DNA from 4 places in the Thermanaeromonas sp. DSM 22490 genome. Region 3 is predicted to be linked to each of the others. Evidence: riboswitches for the same ligand, from Rfam matches in the RefSeq annotation. Region 3 holds a riboswitch; each other region holds the start of a gene.
The links. A riboswitch is a leader RNA that binds a small molecule or an ion and turns the genes downstream of it on or off. The one in region 3 is predicted to bind cyclic di-GMP.

Region 1: linked by a shared signal. The riboswitch ahead of AC1BI1_RS07935 (HD-GYP domain-containing protein) and the one ahead of AC1BI1_RS00610 (type II secretion system F family protein) in region 3 are both predicted to bind cyclic di-GMP.
Region 2: linked by a shared signal. The riboswitch ahead of flgB (flagellar basal body rod protein FlgB) and the one ahead of AC1BI1_RS00610 (type II secretion system F family protein) in region 3 are both predicted to bind cyclic di-GMP.
Region 4: linked by a shared signal. The riboswitch ahead of AC1BI1_RS03730 (methyl-accepting chemotaxis protein) and the one ahead of AC1BI1_RS00610 (type II secretion system F family protein) in region 3 are both predicted to bind cyclic di-GMP.

What each region holds. Positions count from the first base shown of each region.
Region 1 covers NZ_JBJHHE010000010.1:7,217-10,935, reverse strand. The annotation lists gene radA (DNA repair protein RadA) at 1-130, opposite strand, end outside; gene AC1BI1_RS07940 (phosphatase) at 146-892, opposite strand; gene AC1BI1_RS07935 (HD-GYP domain-containing protein) at 1,607-2,242, opposite strand; cyclic di-GMP riboswitch class I at 2,326-2,419, opposite strand; gene AC1BI1_RS07930 (AbrB/MazE/SpoVT family DNA-binding domain-containing protein) at 2,513-2,869, opposite strand; gene pnpS (two-component system histidine kinase PnpS) at 2,853-3,719, opposite strand, start outside.
Region 2 covers NZ_JBJHHE010000003.1:209,110-212,828, reverse strand. The annotation lists gene fliF (flagellar basal-body MS-ring/collar protein FliF) at 1-881, opposite strand, end outside; gene fliE (flagellar hook-basal body complex protein FliE) at 893-1,204, opposite strand; gene flgC (flagellar basal body rod protein FlgC) at 1,243-1,671, opposite strand; gene flgB (flagellar basal body rod protein FlgB) at 1,674-2,072, opposite strand; cyclic di-GMP riboswitch class I at 2,232-2,346, opposite strand; gene AC1BI1_RS03875 (bis-aminopropyl spermidine synthase family protein) at 2,449-3,519, opposite strand; gene AC1BI1_RS03870 (AbrB/MazE/SpoVT family DNA-binding domain-containing protein) at 3,640-3,719, opposite strand, start outside.
Region 3 covers NZ_JBJHHE010000001.1:128,439-132,157, forward strand. The annotation lists gene AC1BI1_RS00600 (GspE/PulE family protein) at 1-847, shown strand, start outside; gene AC1BI1_RS00605 (type IV pilus twitching motility protein PilT) at 855-1,862, shown strand; cyclic di-GMP riboswitch class I at 1,911-1,998, shown strand; gene AC1BI1_RS00610 (type II secretion system F family protein) at 2,187-3,266, shown strand; gene AC1BI1_RS00615 (prepilin-type N-terminal cleavage/methylation domain-containing protein) at 3,345-3,719, shown strand, end outside.
Region 4 covers NZ_JBJHHE010000003.1:172,530-176,248, forward strand. The annotation lists gene AC1BI1_RS03725 (M1 family metallopeptidase) at 1-1,529, shown strand, start outside; cyclic di-GMP riboswitch class I at 1,570-1,661, shown strand; gene AC1BI1_RS03730 (methyl-accepting chemotaxis protein) at 1,734-3,515, shown strand; gene AC1BI1_RS03735 (chemotaxis protein CheW) at 3,582-3,719, shown strand, end outside.

The DNA of each region.
Region 1 (3,719 bases), on a different contig from region 3:
TGGCATCCCCGGAGATAACCCCCATTTCCCTGGCCAGGGTATCCCATCCTCCGCAAACCGGGCAGCGCCCCAACCAGTTGACGCTTTCGTAGCCGCAAGCCTGGCAAACAAAGCGAACCTTGTTCTTAATGGGCCCTTACCTCCTCTAGGGTTGCTGGCCTTTAGGGGTCCTGCTACGCCTTCGGTGCCAGCCTAAATATTCCTTTACTCGATTAACTGTTAAATTCACTATCTGATCTTCGCTAATGCCGGCTCCCCGCACCACCTGCCAAGCTCGTACAAAATTACCTACAGCAGTGTAGATATGGGCATCGCTGGACACCACTACCGGTATTTTATGTTGCTTGGCCAAGCGAGCCAGTTGCTGGCAGCGCGGGAGGCTTCCCGGTCGACTGATGGAAAAGGAGTTATTGTTAAACTCCAATGCCTTGTTGGTGGCAGCGGCTGCCTGGGCCACCGCCTCCAGGTCCAAGGGAAAATCTGGATTGCCGGGGTGGACGAGTATGTGAACATAAGGGTTGTTCAAAGCGGCTATAGCGGCCCGGGTATATTCCTCCTGGCTGCGACCGTCAAAGCCGGTGTCCAGGTGGAAACCTGCTAAAACTATGTCCAATTTTTCCAATATTTTTTCTGGTACATCCAGGTGCCCTTCGTCATCGATAATGTTAGCTTCCACTCCCCGCAATATCTCTACTTCCCCTATTTTGCGCGGCAGGGCCACCAGGTTGTGGAAATAATGTTCATGGGGACCGCCCGGCATTTTAAGCCCGTGGTCGGTAATGGCGATCATTTTTAACCCTTTTTCACCAGCTGCTTCCGCCAATTCCTTGATTGTACTATAGGCGTGCCCGCTGGCAACGGTATGAATATGGAGATCGGCTTCACAATACATTTTTTTCGCCCCTTTTCTCCATTCTTGCCTCCTTACCTAAAGTATAGCGTAAGGGACAGCTCCTTGTCTTTTAAAATCGTCTTAAAAAACCAGGATTTATCAAGAAATAAATTTGCGTTGCATAAATAATTCTCCTGTTACGGGTAAATAATAATAGCGTCAGGGTCCATAGGGGCCGAGCCCAGAAGGTTACCGGGTCTTAAGTTTAAGGCTCGGTAACCTTCGGCCAAAGGTTGGTACCGGGTCATAGGGCTCGGTACCAGCCGGCGGGCAGATCACCGGTAGGTCCGTCAGGGCTTGCCGGCAGTCCAAGGATTGCCGGCAGGTCTGTAAGGATGACCGGTGGTCGAGCTAAGATAGTCTGGGATGCCGCAGGCTATTAGCTCTACGTTAATAAGCTGGAGGTCAGTAGTGGGTCGAGAGATCCATACTGGCTTCTAAGGTATCCTTGATCTATCGAGCTAAGGTTATGGCAAGTTCTGTAATGGTCTGCGGTAGTCGAAAGATTGCCGTGGGCTATGTAAGGATTTGTCATAGCCGGAGCAAAGGTCCTTATGGGCTCTTTTTACAAAGAAGGCCACTCTTTTTAGGGTGGCCTTCCGTATTTTAAAAAAATGGCCCAGATTTAAACTCTGGGCAAAGTAAGTATATATGATAAAAAGGAGGTCAGAGGACGCTTGGTTGAAGGGCTAGCGGGTGTCCTTTCAGGTGAAATTATAACTCATTACTGTTAAGACTCAATGTTGTTCTGATTAAGATTTCATTAATTTTGCGGCGCCCTGTTCCTCGCCGGCCTTTAAGTAAGTGTTTGGTCAGGGAAAAGAGGGCTTCGACTACTTCTGGATCGAACTGGGTACCACTACACCTCTCCACTTCCTGCATAGCGGCTGCCAGATGGCGCATCTTTTGATAGGGTCGAGGAGAGGTCATGGCATCAAAAGCATCAGCCAGGGCTATAATCCTGGCCCCCAGAGGGATCGCTGGCCCTATCAGGCCGCAGTAACCTCCCCCGTCCCATTTTTCATGATGATAAAGTATCATTTCTTTAATAGGCTTCCAGGCCTCTAAGTCCGGTAAAAGTTTACAGCCCTCCTCCGGGTGCCGGTACATCTTTTGCCATTCAGCAGGCGTTAACTCGCCTTTTTTATGTAAGGTGCTTTTAGGTATGCGAATTTTGCCGATATCGTGCACCAAGGCTCCTAAAAAGATCTGTTCTATCTCATCTTCAGGCAAACCGAGCTCGCCCGCCAGCTGATAGGCTATTGTTGCCACGTGAATGCTATGATTGTAGGTGAGGCGCGAGTGGCGGAACAATCGCTGTAATAAAACGGTGACGGTCTCGGCGATCACTTAGGTTAACATCCCTTTCTTCTCATTACTGCCCGTTAAAATAAAATAACCTTGCTTCAAGGGCAAGGCTATTTCCTCAGCGAGCCGGTAGCCTGGCGATCATAGCTTCCCTGCTGGAGGAGCCTTAGACCCATGGCTTTGTGCCCCTGCCTTTCGACAGGTTTACCCTGAAGCAGCTCACATTTCCTGTAAATGCTTTATTTTGTTTGGCGCTTATTTGTGGGATATGGAGGTTATTAACTTATTCGACACTATCACCCAAAATCCTACTCAATCTTTCCAGTTCCCACCCTTTCCCACCAAAATTTTTAAATCCAGCTCCCGGGCTAGGGTGTATACATATTTTTCCGCGCATCGGCGGCACAAAGTTTGGCTCCAAACATTGAGCAAATCCACCATGCAACCACAAAAGCTGCAAACTTTTTGGGGAAAGCTTTTGCGTATATACCATTGCCCATCTTCCCGGACCAGAAATTCTACTTCTTCGCCGGCGCGTATTTCTAATTGCTGCCGCATCTCCAGGGGCAAAGTTACTCGCCCTTTATCGTCTACTACTCGACGATAAATGACTTCCTGGCTTTTGTCCTGGTCAAAGCCCTCGCTCTTCTTCTCACGTAACCCGGTCACCCCCTTCCATGCCTTCCAGCAAGGGTATTACAAAATAAAAGTTGCTGCCCTTCCCCAAGGTGCTCTCCACCCCTACGGTGCCCCTGCAGGATTCCACCATGTGCTTGACAATGGCCAGGCCTAGACCTGTCCCTCCCATCTCTCGGGAACGGGCCTTATCCACCCGGTAAAACCTCTCGAAAACCCGCGCCAGGCTTTCTTTCGGTATGCCTATACCGGTATCCCTTACCTCCACCCGGGCCTTTCGCCCCTCCTGGAAGGCTACCACGGTCACCGAGCCTCCTCTGGGGGTATATTTAATACCGTTATCCAGGAGGTTGAGCAGGATCTGCTCCAGAAAATGTTCCGGCAAGCAGAGAGGCGGAAAGCCCTCCGGAATGTCCACCTTTAAATCTACCCCTTTTTCTTGAGCTAGGGGTCCTACGACCTCCAGGACCCGGTCCAGGGCTTGCTTCAAAGAGGCGCCTTTAGTTACAGGTTCAGGGGTATGGTGTTCCAGTCTGGAAAGGGTCAATAGGTCTTCTATGAGCTGCTGCAGGCGTCGGGCTTCACTGTTAATAATTCCCAAAAACCGGCGGCTAATCTTTTCATCTTCCAAGGCCCCTTCCAGGAGGGTTTCCACAAAGCCGCGGATAGAGGTTAAGGGGGTACGCAGTTCATGGGAAACATTGGCCACAAACTCTGTACGCATTTGCTCCAGGCGGCGAAGTTCGGTAATATCGCGAATGGATAGCACAGCACCGACGATTCGGCCCTGTTCGCCAATTATAGGGGCTCCATGAACTCTAAAAATGCGAGGAGAAGTGGGAAAAAGGCGCAGCTCTACTTCAGCCGGCTCTCCTTTATCCAA
Region 2 (3,719 bases), on a different contig from region 3:
TGCTCGCTGCGCAAGGCCCCCTGTTTGCCCCATTCCCTGCGGGTGACCTCCTGCAAGTTGAAGTCCAGCTCCACGTTCACCATGGCCACCGCCTGGCCCGGGCCCAGGATCCTGGTGAGCATACCCTGAATCCTTTGCTCCAGATCCCTCTCCACCGCCCGCTTAAGCTCCTGCTGCCTCTGCTGCTGCACCCCTACCGGTGGGTTACCCGTGTCCACCAGTCCCGCGCTCAAGACGTTGCCCTGGGTATCTATGATATGTACATTTTCCGTCTTTAACCCCTCTACGCTGCCCGCCACCAGCTGCATAATCCCCTGTACCTGGCCGGGCTGCAGCTGGGCCAAGGGTTTCAATTTCAGTACAATGGAGGCCGAAGGTGGTACTTTCTCTTCTAAAAACACGCTCGGCTGGGGCAACACCAGGTGAACCCGGGCATCTTCCACTTCTTCCATGGCCATAATGGTGCGCCGTAATTCTTCCTGCAAGGCGCGCTGGTAATTTATCCGGCGCTCGAAATCGGTCATGCCCAGTTTATTCTGGTCAAAAAGTTCGAAACCCAGGTTATAGCGCCCTAGCACCCCGGCACTGGCCAGACTGAGACGCGTCTCGTAAACCTTGTCTTTAGGCACCAGGATAGTAGTCCCTTCATCAGCGATCCGGTACGGCACCTTCATCTCCTTTAACTTTTCTACCACCGCGGCCGCATCTCGCTGATCCAACTTAGTAAAGAGAGGAACAAAATCGGGCTTCGTGACCCAGTTAAAAAACAAGATAGCAGCCGCCAACCCGGCCAAAGTCACCACCAGCAGAGCCGAACGCCTGGCCGGACTAAGGCCACACCAGTAAGCTGTAATTTTCCCGGGTAGCTCCTGCAGTTTCATCCCCTGAGCCCCTAAACTTGCATGCGTGAAATTTCCTGGTAAGCCTCTATCACTTTATTGCGCACCTGCATAGCCAGTTGTAGAGATAGATTGGCCTGCTCCAAGGCGAGTATCACCTGGTGAAGGTCCTGGACTTCGCCGGTCAAATACCTGAGGGTGAGTGCATCGGCCTGCTTCTGGCTTTCATTTAAGGCTTTAAATTGTTGTGCCAGCACTTCCCGGAAAGAGGAAACCAGCTCAAAGGCCCCGGCTTTTTTTGCGGCCCGCCCTTCCTGGAGCGGGACGGGCGACACGGGTAATAGCATAGATATCTCGCTCAGCATGTGACAGTCTCCTTTCCTCAGTCCAATCTAAGAGGAGGTTAGGCCCGGCCAATCTCCAGGGCTTTTAGGGCCATGGCTTTGGCTGCGTTAAGCACCGTTACGTTGGCCTCGTAGGCCCGGGCGGCGGTGATCATATCTATCATTTCGTTTACTACATTGATATTGGGCAGGGCCACGTAACCCCGGGCATCAGCATCGGGATGGGACGGGTCGTAAACCATCCTGGGAGGCGTGCTGTCCTCGGCGATAGCCACCACCCGCACACCCTCACCCGGCACAAGGCTCTCGCCGCTCCCCAGGGTCTCCCGCAAGCGCTCGGCGAAGATGGCCACCTGGCGGCGATAAGGGCCTCCCCGGGGCGTGCGGGTAGTATTGATGTTGGCCAGGTTGCTGGCTATCAAGTCCAGTCGCAACCGTTCGGCCGTTAAGCCGGAAGCGCTAATTTGCAGGGCAGGAAGCAATTCCATCCTTACCTTCTCCCTTCGTTAATTACATACCGCAACATCCCCAGGCGACCGTTTAACTGTTGCACGGCCAGGTTATAATTAATACTATTCATGGCTAGCTCTACCATTTCCCGGTCAATGTCCACGTTATTGCCATCTTCCCTCATCGAAGTCGTTCGTTCCTGTTCCACCCGCGGCTCTATGGAAAAAGTGCTCCGGGGCAGGTGTTCAGGATGAGTGCGGTGGAGGGATAAGCCCCCTTCTACCTTTAGGGCGCGCCGCAACTGTTCCTCGAAAGTCACATAGTAGCGTTTAAAACCGGGAGTGTTGACGTTGGCTATGTTATGGGCAATGGTGCGCTGCCGCAGAGCAGCCGCATCTAAAGCCCTGGTCAAAACTTCCAGTACCGGCGACAAAAACACTTATAATCTCCTCTTTTTCCTCTTTTTTCGTCTTTATCCTAGATCTTAATAAGAAATTGGCAAAATGTGTATAGGTCTATAGTCCCCATTTCTTTTAGGACTATAGTCCTATCAAAATAGCCCGCTCCTTGCAAGGGCGGGCCTTCCCTCGACCCCGGCGCCGGCAGCCTGGCGATCTTAGCCCTGGCAAACCCGTGAAAATACTCGGTCTGCCAAAGCCTTAGACCCATGGCTTTGCGCGCATCCCCTTTCGGGGAGCTTGCCCTTGACAACAGAGCGCCGAGTAAGAATTTTTTACTCTACAACTGATAATTATTCAACATAAAAAAGCAAAATCCTGCACCGTTCGCCAAAATTTAGGTAAAAAATTTCGTGGTTACTCCTTACCATATATAAGGGCTTCCTCATCCACATACAGTTCACAAATTGCGGGCTCATTTTTAATACCTTCAACATGTCCCAGAGTCTGTATACGGTACATGGCCGAACGGTACCAGTTTATACGTGGCTGTACCTGGACGAAAGGTAGATTAGTTTTGAGGCTGGGGAGAAGGTAATCCCAGTTAACGTAATGGTTGAAATCCTCGATGATATCGGTGAGGGTCACTTTAAACTTGCCTGCTAGCAACTGCTGTAATAAGTTCCATTTTTTTAAAGATGACTCGGCATGGGTTAAACCAAAATAACCGGCACATCCTTCGCCTTTAAGAGCCGTGAGGCCCCGATTAAGGCAAACCTCCAGGGCTTCCAGAGTCTCCGGTGGATCGGTAATAAAGGTATCAAAGTGGCCCACGTATTCACCGGGCAATCTATCCCGGAAGTCATACCTGCGGGCAGACACCGGCAAGTTTTCTTTCCGGGCCACCTCATTAATAAAATTAATGAGCCTTTCGTCGATTTCCAGCACTACTACCTCGCAGGGCATTCCTGAAAGCCCTGCCGCCAGACTAACCAGATCGTCATCGCCCAGGACCAGCAAGCTTTTACCCTCCAGGTCGCCACGGCTGGCCATCAGGGCTATCCGGCTCACCGTAGTCTGCGGCGTTACAAACCCCTGGTCGTACTCGATTATAGGCCGAGGACGTTGGGCTGTCACTTCTTCAAATCTTTGCAGCAAGTCCTCCAGCCCCTTTAAGGCTACTCCCCGGCCCTCACAGGCAGGACAAGTATAAATCTTCCGGGGTCGTATCCCTTCCCGGGCTACCACGTCTTGCCCGGCCAAAGTCAAACTGATTTCTCCGTCCGCCGTGACCTCTACCCAACCTCGCTCAGCCAGGAGGTTTATGGTTCTGGCCACAACACTAAAGGGCAGGCGGGCTAGCTGGACAACTTCCCAAAAGTGGGAGGTTGCGAGCAGGCCCGATATAACTTCCTCGATATCTCGTCCAGTGACCTCGATGCCCGTCTCCTCCCCTACTTTACGGGCGATCTCTTCCTTTAAGTCCATAATATGCCCCCTTCCTGAAGCAGTAAAAAAGGGAAGCCTTGGCGCCTCCCTTGCCAATTTCCTTTACGCTATATTTTTAGCATTTCTCGACCTCGTCCGTCAAGGTTGCTTTATTTATGGCTAGATTCTTAACCCGCTATTTCCCAGCGACTTTGGGTCCTCTGGAGAGTCCTCCAAATAATCCCTCAGGACTATCCGTC
Region 3 (3,719 bases):
ACGCATCCTGGATAAAAGCACTATGCTCCTGCCCCTTGATGGTTTGGGGTTTTTACCCGCTACCCGACAAATTTACGAAACCTTAATCCGCAGCGCCTATGGGATGATTTTAATTACGGGACCCACCGGTAGTGGCAAAACGACCACCCTTTATGCCACGCTAAACGCCTTGAGCTCTCCGGAAAAGAATATAATTACCATCGAGGACCCGGTGGAGTATCTCCTGCCGGGAATAAACCAGGTGAGGGTTAATCCGAAGGCCGGACTGGACTTTGCTTCTGGTTTGCGCGCTATCTTACGCCAGGACCCGGATATCATAATGGTGGGCGAGATCCGGGACCGGGAAACAGCCGATATAGCAGTACGGGCGGCTACTACAGGGCACCTGGTGTTTAGCACCTTACATACCAATGACGCGGCAGGAGCGGTTACGCGCCTTTTAGATATGGGGGTGGAACCCTTCCTCGTTAACTCTTCCCTTATAGGCGTGGTGGCCCAGCGCTTGGCCCGGTTGATATGTCATAATTGTCGTGAAACCTACCAACCCGGCCCTGAAGATCCAGCCTATACCTTTGTACAAGACCGGCAGGGATTAACTTTTTACAGGGGCCGAGGGTGCCCCCAATGCAATTACACAGGTTACCAGGGAAGAACCGCCATACAGGAGGTCCTGGTTATGACTGAAGATATCAGGGCCCTGGTAGCAGACAAGGCACCTTCCCACGAGATTAAGAAGGCAGCCGTAGCCGCAGGAATGGTAACTTTGCGCGAGGACGGGTTGGAGAAAGCCAGCCAAGGCCTTACTACCATTGAAGAAGTAATGCGTGTTACCTTGGGAGGATTTTGAAGAAGACATGCATATAAATGATATTCTAGCTGCAGCTACACAGGTTGGCGCTTCCGATGTACATCTCACAGTGGGGCTGCCGCCGGTCTTCCGGCGACACGGTAAACTGGAGGCGCAGGACCAATGGCCGCCTCTGACAGCGGTGACTGTTGAGATGCTGGTCCAACAAATTTTGGGTCCCCGCTGGGAAGAATTTGTACAGCGGAAAGAACTGGACCTGGCCTACTCCGTCCCGGGTCTGGGCAGGTTCCGGGTAAATGCCTTCCACCAGCGGGGCAGCGCAGGAGCCGCCATTCGCCTGGTGGGTTCCGTTATCCGCAGTTTGGAAGAACTCGGCTTACCTCCGGTGGTGGGGGAGCTGGCCGACCAGCCCCACGGCTTGATTTTGGTTACCGGCCCTACAGGAAGCGGTAAGAGCACCACCCTGGCGGCCATGATCGACCGTATCAACGAGAGGCGCAGTTGCCATATAATTACTTTAGAGGACCCCATTGAGTACCTCCATCACCATAAAAAAAGCATCGTGAACCAGCGGGAGATAGGGAGCGATTCCCCCTCCTTTGCCAGCGCCCTGCGGGCGGCCCTGAGGCAGGACCCCGATGTTATCCTGGTGGGTGAGATGCGGGATCTGGAGACGGTGGCCACCGCCATTACCGCCGCTGAGACTGGACATTTGGTGCTGGCCACCCTTCACACCGGCAGCGCCGTCCAGAGTATAGATCGCATCATTGATGTTTTCCCTCCTCATCAACAGGCTCAAATCCGGATACAGCTGGCCGATACCCTGGCGGGAGTGATTACCCAGCAGCTTCTAACCCGGGCTGACGGCCGGGGAAGGGTGGCGGCCGTGGAAATACTTATAGCCACGCCGGCTGTACGCAATCTGATCCGGGAAGGCAAGACCCACCAGATTGTATCTCTTATGCAAACAGGAGGCCGCTTTGGCATGCAGACCATGGAGATGGCCTTGAAACAGCTGGAAAGTAGGGGAATAATTTCCCCGGAACATATTTAAGCCAGCAGGATTTTGGTGAGATTTGGCGAAATATAAACTTTCATAACCCGTATATAAGGGCAAACCCGGCGAAAGCCGGGGGCGCAAAGCTACGGGCCTAAGGGTGGGGGGAGCCTAAGGTCGCCGGGCTGCCGGGAGGGTGTACTATCCTGGAAGAGCCCGGTTTTTATTATGAGGTTTAGTTACCGAGCACGGGATGCTAGAGGCCATTCCGTTAGTGGCATCATTGAAGCCGACAGCGAACAACTCGCCAGCCGGCAGTTGAGGGGCCAGGGCCTCTTCATAACTGAGTTGCGTCCTCTCAGACCCAGAAGTGATTTTAAAGTGAACTTGAGGACTGATAACCTGAGGCCCTTGTTTCTAAAGCGCGTCACCCGTAGAGATCTGGCCCTGTTTTGTCGGCAGCTGGGCACTATGCTGGTGGCGGGTTTGCCCATTGTGAATGCTTTGAGAACCCTGAGCAGGCAGGCGGATAATCCCCGCTTAAAAGGAAGTATAGATAGGGTTTTGGAAGATTTGCAGCAAGGAGAAACATTGCACAGCGCTTTGAGCAAATCTCCCAAGGTATTTCCGCCTATAATGATCTACTCAGTAGAAGCTGGAGAGTTGAGCGGAGCCCTGGACGAGACTCTTTTAAAGCTGGCGGACCATTTCGAGCGAGAGCATGAAATTCAGGAAAAGATCAAATCGGCCATGACCTATCCCCTTATAGTCTTTATAGTTTCTCTGGCTTCCATAGGCTTTATGATAACTTTTGTTTTACCCATGTTCAGCAATATAATCGGGAATCTGGGCGTACCCTTACCCTGGCCGACCAGAGTGGTATTGGGGTTGAGCCAGTCTTTTAGGCGGTGGTGGTTTTTATTATCGGTAGGATTTATAGCCTTGGGATATTTTTTCTGGAGGTGGTCCCAGGGGGAAAAAGTACGTTACGCCCTAGACAAAATCGTATTGCGGCTTCCCGTATTCGGGCGTCTTAAACATCAAGCCTTGCTTTCCCAGTTCAGCCGCACGTTGGGGACGATGCTTTACAGCGGAGTGCCTATTCTACAAGCCTTGGAGGTGGTGGAGCGGACGGTAGGTAATCGCCTAGTGGCCGAGGCCATCGCCCTGGCCCAGGAGCAGGTTAGGGATGGGAAGAGTATAGCCTCGCCATTGGCGGAAAGCGGCGTTTTCCCGCCTATGGTAGTAGAGATGGTCACCGTGGGCGAGGAAACGGGCAGTCTAGACGCCCTGCTGGCTAGACTGGCCGCCTTCTACGACCGCGAAGTCGGCGAGATGGCCGCGCGGTTGTCCTCCCTTATCGAGCCCATCTTGATTTTGGGCCTGGGCGCTGTGGTAGGGTTGATTGTTTTGTCGGTTTTACTCCCCCTGTTCCAGCTGGTCGGGACTCTGGCGTCCTGACGGAAGGGGAGAAGCGTGAGGAGTGGAAAGTGGTACTTATTCAAGGTTATACCTTATCCAAAGGAGGTAAATCTCGAAATGCTCTTTGGTAGTCTGAGAAGGAAGTTGAGCAATGAACGCGGTTTTACCCTGGTGGAACTACTGGTGGTCATAGCTATTATCGGGATATTGGCCGCCATTATTGCACCTAACGCCTTTAAAGCCATCGAGAAGGGCAAGGTGGCGGCAGCGGAGGCAGACTATAAGGCCATTAAGGCCGCGGCTTTGAATTACTATACCGATACTGGAGAGTGGCCAAGTAACGACGCAGCTAACACAGGTTTTGTGGTAACGGATGGTAAAACTGGCTGGAATGGTCCCTACCTGGAGCGCTGGCCGAATACAAATCCATGGGGTGGAACTTATACTTTTAGAAATGCTGACAGCGGCACACTAGGGTGGGGCAACCCAGCC
Region 4 (3,719 bases), on a different contig from region 3:
TATTGGCGCTTTACTCTTACATATCTTTACCTTTTTCCTTCTCGCGCTCTCCAGGGGCGGAAATTGTACCTTGGGCAAGCTACAGGCAGGTAGTGTTGGATCCACCTCCTCTAAAAGTAAAGGGTGAAGTTATGGTACCGGCCGGCCAGATTTTGGGCGCCGGCAATACTTACCTTCCCCTGTCCCGCGCGCTAAGTCTCCTTGGTTTACCTTCTTCTAGTCGTGATCTTAACGAAGTCCGGCTGCCCGTCTGGGGTAGTGGTAGCTCAGGATACTCCCACTATCGTTACTATCCTGTCTATAATATTCAGGCCCGCCTGGAGCCCGAAGAAAGGTTAATACAAGGCAGGCTTTTCCTGGCTTATCAGAATCCTTACTTTTATCCTTTGTCTGAGCTCCAGTTCAATCTCCCGGCCAACGGCCTGCCAGGCACAGGGGATTTGCTCACCATCCACCAGGTACTTTTGAACAGAAAAGAAGCTAAATTTAAAGTTCAGGGTGCCAGGCTCCAGGTACCCTTGATTCAGCCCTTGCTCTCCAAACAAACTGCCGCTGTGGAAATCATCTTTTCCACTCGTCTACCTCCTAAGCCTGCACGGCTGGGTATTTTTGATGGTGTAATAATGGTTTCCGGCTGGTACCCGTTGCTGGCGCCGCGGCAGAAGGGCTCATGGCAGGGGATGGCGGAAGGGGCAACCTTTGGTGATCCCTATTTTGCCGATGCAGCTTATTATAAAGTAGATTTGGATTTGCCTTCCGGGCCAACGGTAGTGACCAGTGGGCGCGTTACCAGCCGCCAGGAAAAGCTCGGTCGGACTGTCTGGTCTTTCACCAGCGAGCTTCCCATCCGCGAGTTTGCCTTTGCTGCGGCGGACGACTGGCAGTTTAGCAGCCGTACCATAGGACGGGTAAAGGTTGTTCTGGCTGCTAGAGGTCAACCTTTGCCTTCCACTCTGGAGACCGCGGGGAAAGCTCTAAGTTATTTCCAGGAATATTTTGGGAGTTATCCCTTTTCTTACCTTAATTTAGTAGAAGTGCCCCTGGAAAGCCTGGTAGGGATGGAATATCCCGGGCTCATTTTTTTAAGCACCCTGAAAAGCTATAGCCCGCCGGTTGTAGTTCACGAAGTAGCCCACCAGTGGTGGTATAACCTTGTGGGAAGCGATAGTATCAGGGCGGCTTGGATAGATGAAGGCCTGGCAGAGTACAGCACTATGCTCTACTACGGCGCTACCGGTCTCAATTTTTACCGACAACGAAAAGCCACTTTAATAGCCGAAGCGGGAGAAGGCCTCCTGCCCCTGGAAAAGGATTTGACCAGCTATCCTTCGGAAGAAGATTATCGCCGGATTGCGTACCGCCAGGGAGTGCTGTTTTGGCTGAAATTGGAAGAAAAGATGGGCCAAGCAACTTTGCGGGAAGCCTTACGCTATGTCCAGGAATATTATCGCTTTGATAGGATAGAAGCCCCAAGCTTAAAGCAGATACTGGACTTCTACAGCGACCCTGAGAAATATCTTGCGTATTAACTTAAAAGTAAAGTATAATTGAGGCGAAATTAACAGAATTTCCCCGAAAAGGCAAATCCGTCGAAAGGCGGGGGCGCAAAGCTACAGGGTCTACAGCCGTTTTATAAACGGCTAGGACAGCCGGCTGCCGGGGTGGAACGGGGCTACCCCAAGGAAGTGTAGCCCTTTATTTTTATTATATACGGATGTAAGGAGGCCGTAAAAATGCGAGATTTTAAGTTCTGGCGGAAGAGGAAAAAGGACCCGGTAAAGGAAGAGGTCCATACTAAAAAAGAAGCAAAAGGGTTTTCCTTTTTTGGGCGGTTTAAGCTAGGGACCAAGTTAATGGGCGGATTTCTTCTGGTTATTGCTATTTTTGTGGCCGTAGTTATTATCGTTAATACCGATCTTCAGCGTATTCATCAGTTGGACCTCAAGGTGGGAAAGCTCCAGCAGCACAATCAATTGTTTAGTGAGATGTCTATTTCCATATGGGAAGGTTACCGCCGGGCCACAGATTACATAATTAACGGCTCCCAAACCCATGTTTTAAGTTTTGAGGAAGCCATGAAACGCTTTTATGAGGCCAAAGCCCAGCTGGACAACCAAAATTTAGATGACCAGATGAAAGGTTTTGCTGCCGCCATGGAGCAAGCCGCTAAAGGGTTTGAGAACACCTTTAAAAACAACATTGTTAATACCAGTCAGCAGGACCGTATGCTAACCCTCCCTATCTTGAGTTTCCAGATGGGGGCTGCCGTAGACAACATTAATAATATAGGAAGCCACCTAAAAAAAGAAATTACCCGCCAGCGGGAAGAAGCTCAAAGGGAACTAGATACAGCCATTCTGTATGCTAAATCAACGCTGCTCTCGGGTCTTATTCTCGCCTTCCTCATGGGTTTATTAGTAGCCTTTCTTTTCACCCGCCTTGTCGGTCGTCCCATCGCTCAAATAGTAGCCTATGCCAACCGGGTAGCGGCCGGTGATCTCACGGGAGAGGCGGTAAGAGTAAAATCCCAGGATGAACTCGGGCAACTAAGCAGCGCCTTTAACGCCATGGTACAGAAGTTACGCCAGCTTATTGGACAGGTGCGAGATCTGGCTACGGAAGTGGCCGGATCCAGCCATGACCTGGCCCAGATGTCCCACGAGGTGGGTGAAGCAGCTCGGCAGGTGGCGGTCACAGCCCAGGAAATGGCTCGCGGTGCTGAACACCAGGCCCAGCAGGTGAGCGACACTGCTGCGGCTATCGAAGCGCAGGCAACGCGGATAGAGAAAGTCCACCAGCAGGCAGAAGAAATGGCTAGATCCTCGAGCGTAGTGGTGGCCAAAACGGCTGAAGGTGCCCGCACTGTAGAAGAAGCTAATCAGCAAATGCAGGCCATTTCCCAAAAGATGGGAGGGCTGGCTAAGATAGTAGAAGAGCTGGGTCAGCGCTCCTTGCAGATTGGACAGATTGTGGGCGTAATCTCCGGAATTGCCGAGCAAACCAACCTCCTAGCTTTAAATGCGGCCATCGAAGCGGCTAGGGCTGGCGAACAGGGCCGCGGCTTTGCGGTAGTAGCCGAAGAAGTACGGAAACTGGCCGAACAGTCGGCCCGGGCCAGCGAACAGATTGTAGGCCTCATAAACGAGATTCAGAAGGAAACGACTCGGGTAGTAAACGGTATAAAGGAAGGGGTCCAGGATGTAGAGAAAGGTACCGAGGTAATGGACCGTTGCGGGAAGGCCTTTATAGCTATCGATGAGGCCATTGGCCAGCTTATAACCAAGATTGAGAACGTGACCGGAGAAGCCGAGGGAATGGCTGCCGAAGCTGTAAGAATCAAACAGGCGGCTGAAACCCTGGCCGCCGGCACAGAAGAGGCAGCGGCCGGCACGGAAGAAGTTTCTGCTGCGGCCGAGGAACAGACGTCAGCTGTAGAGAAGATAAGTGAAGCGGCAGGGAAGCTGGCTCAAACTGCCCGCGCTTTGGAGAGCGCTGTGGGCCAGTTCAAACTATAATTTTTCTGCCAGGTCAGCAGGGTTTTAGCCATAGTATGGAAAATAGAAAATAGAGGGGGTGCTATTATGGAACAGCTGGTAGTTTTTCAGCTTGCCGGAGAAACTTATGGCGTGGACATTGGCCATGTTCATGAAATTATCCGCTTGCAACCCATAACTCAGGTCCCCCGGACACCAGAGTTCGTAGAAGGAGTTATCAACTTA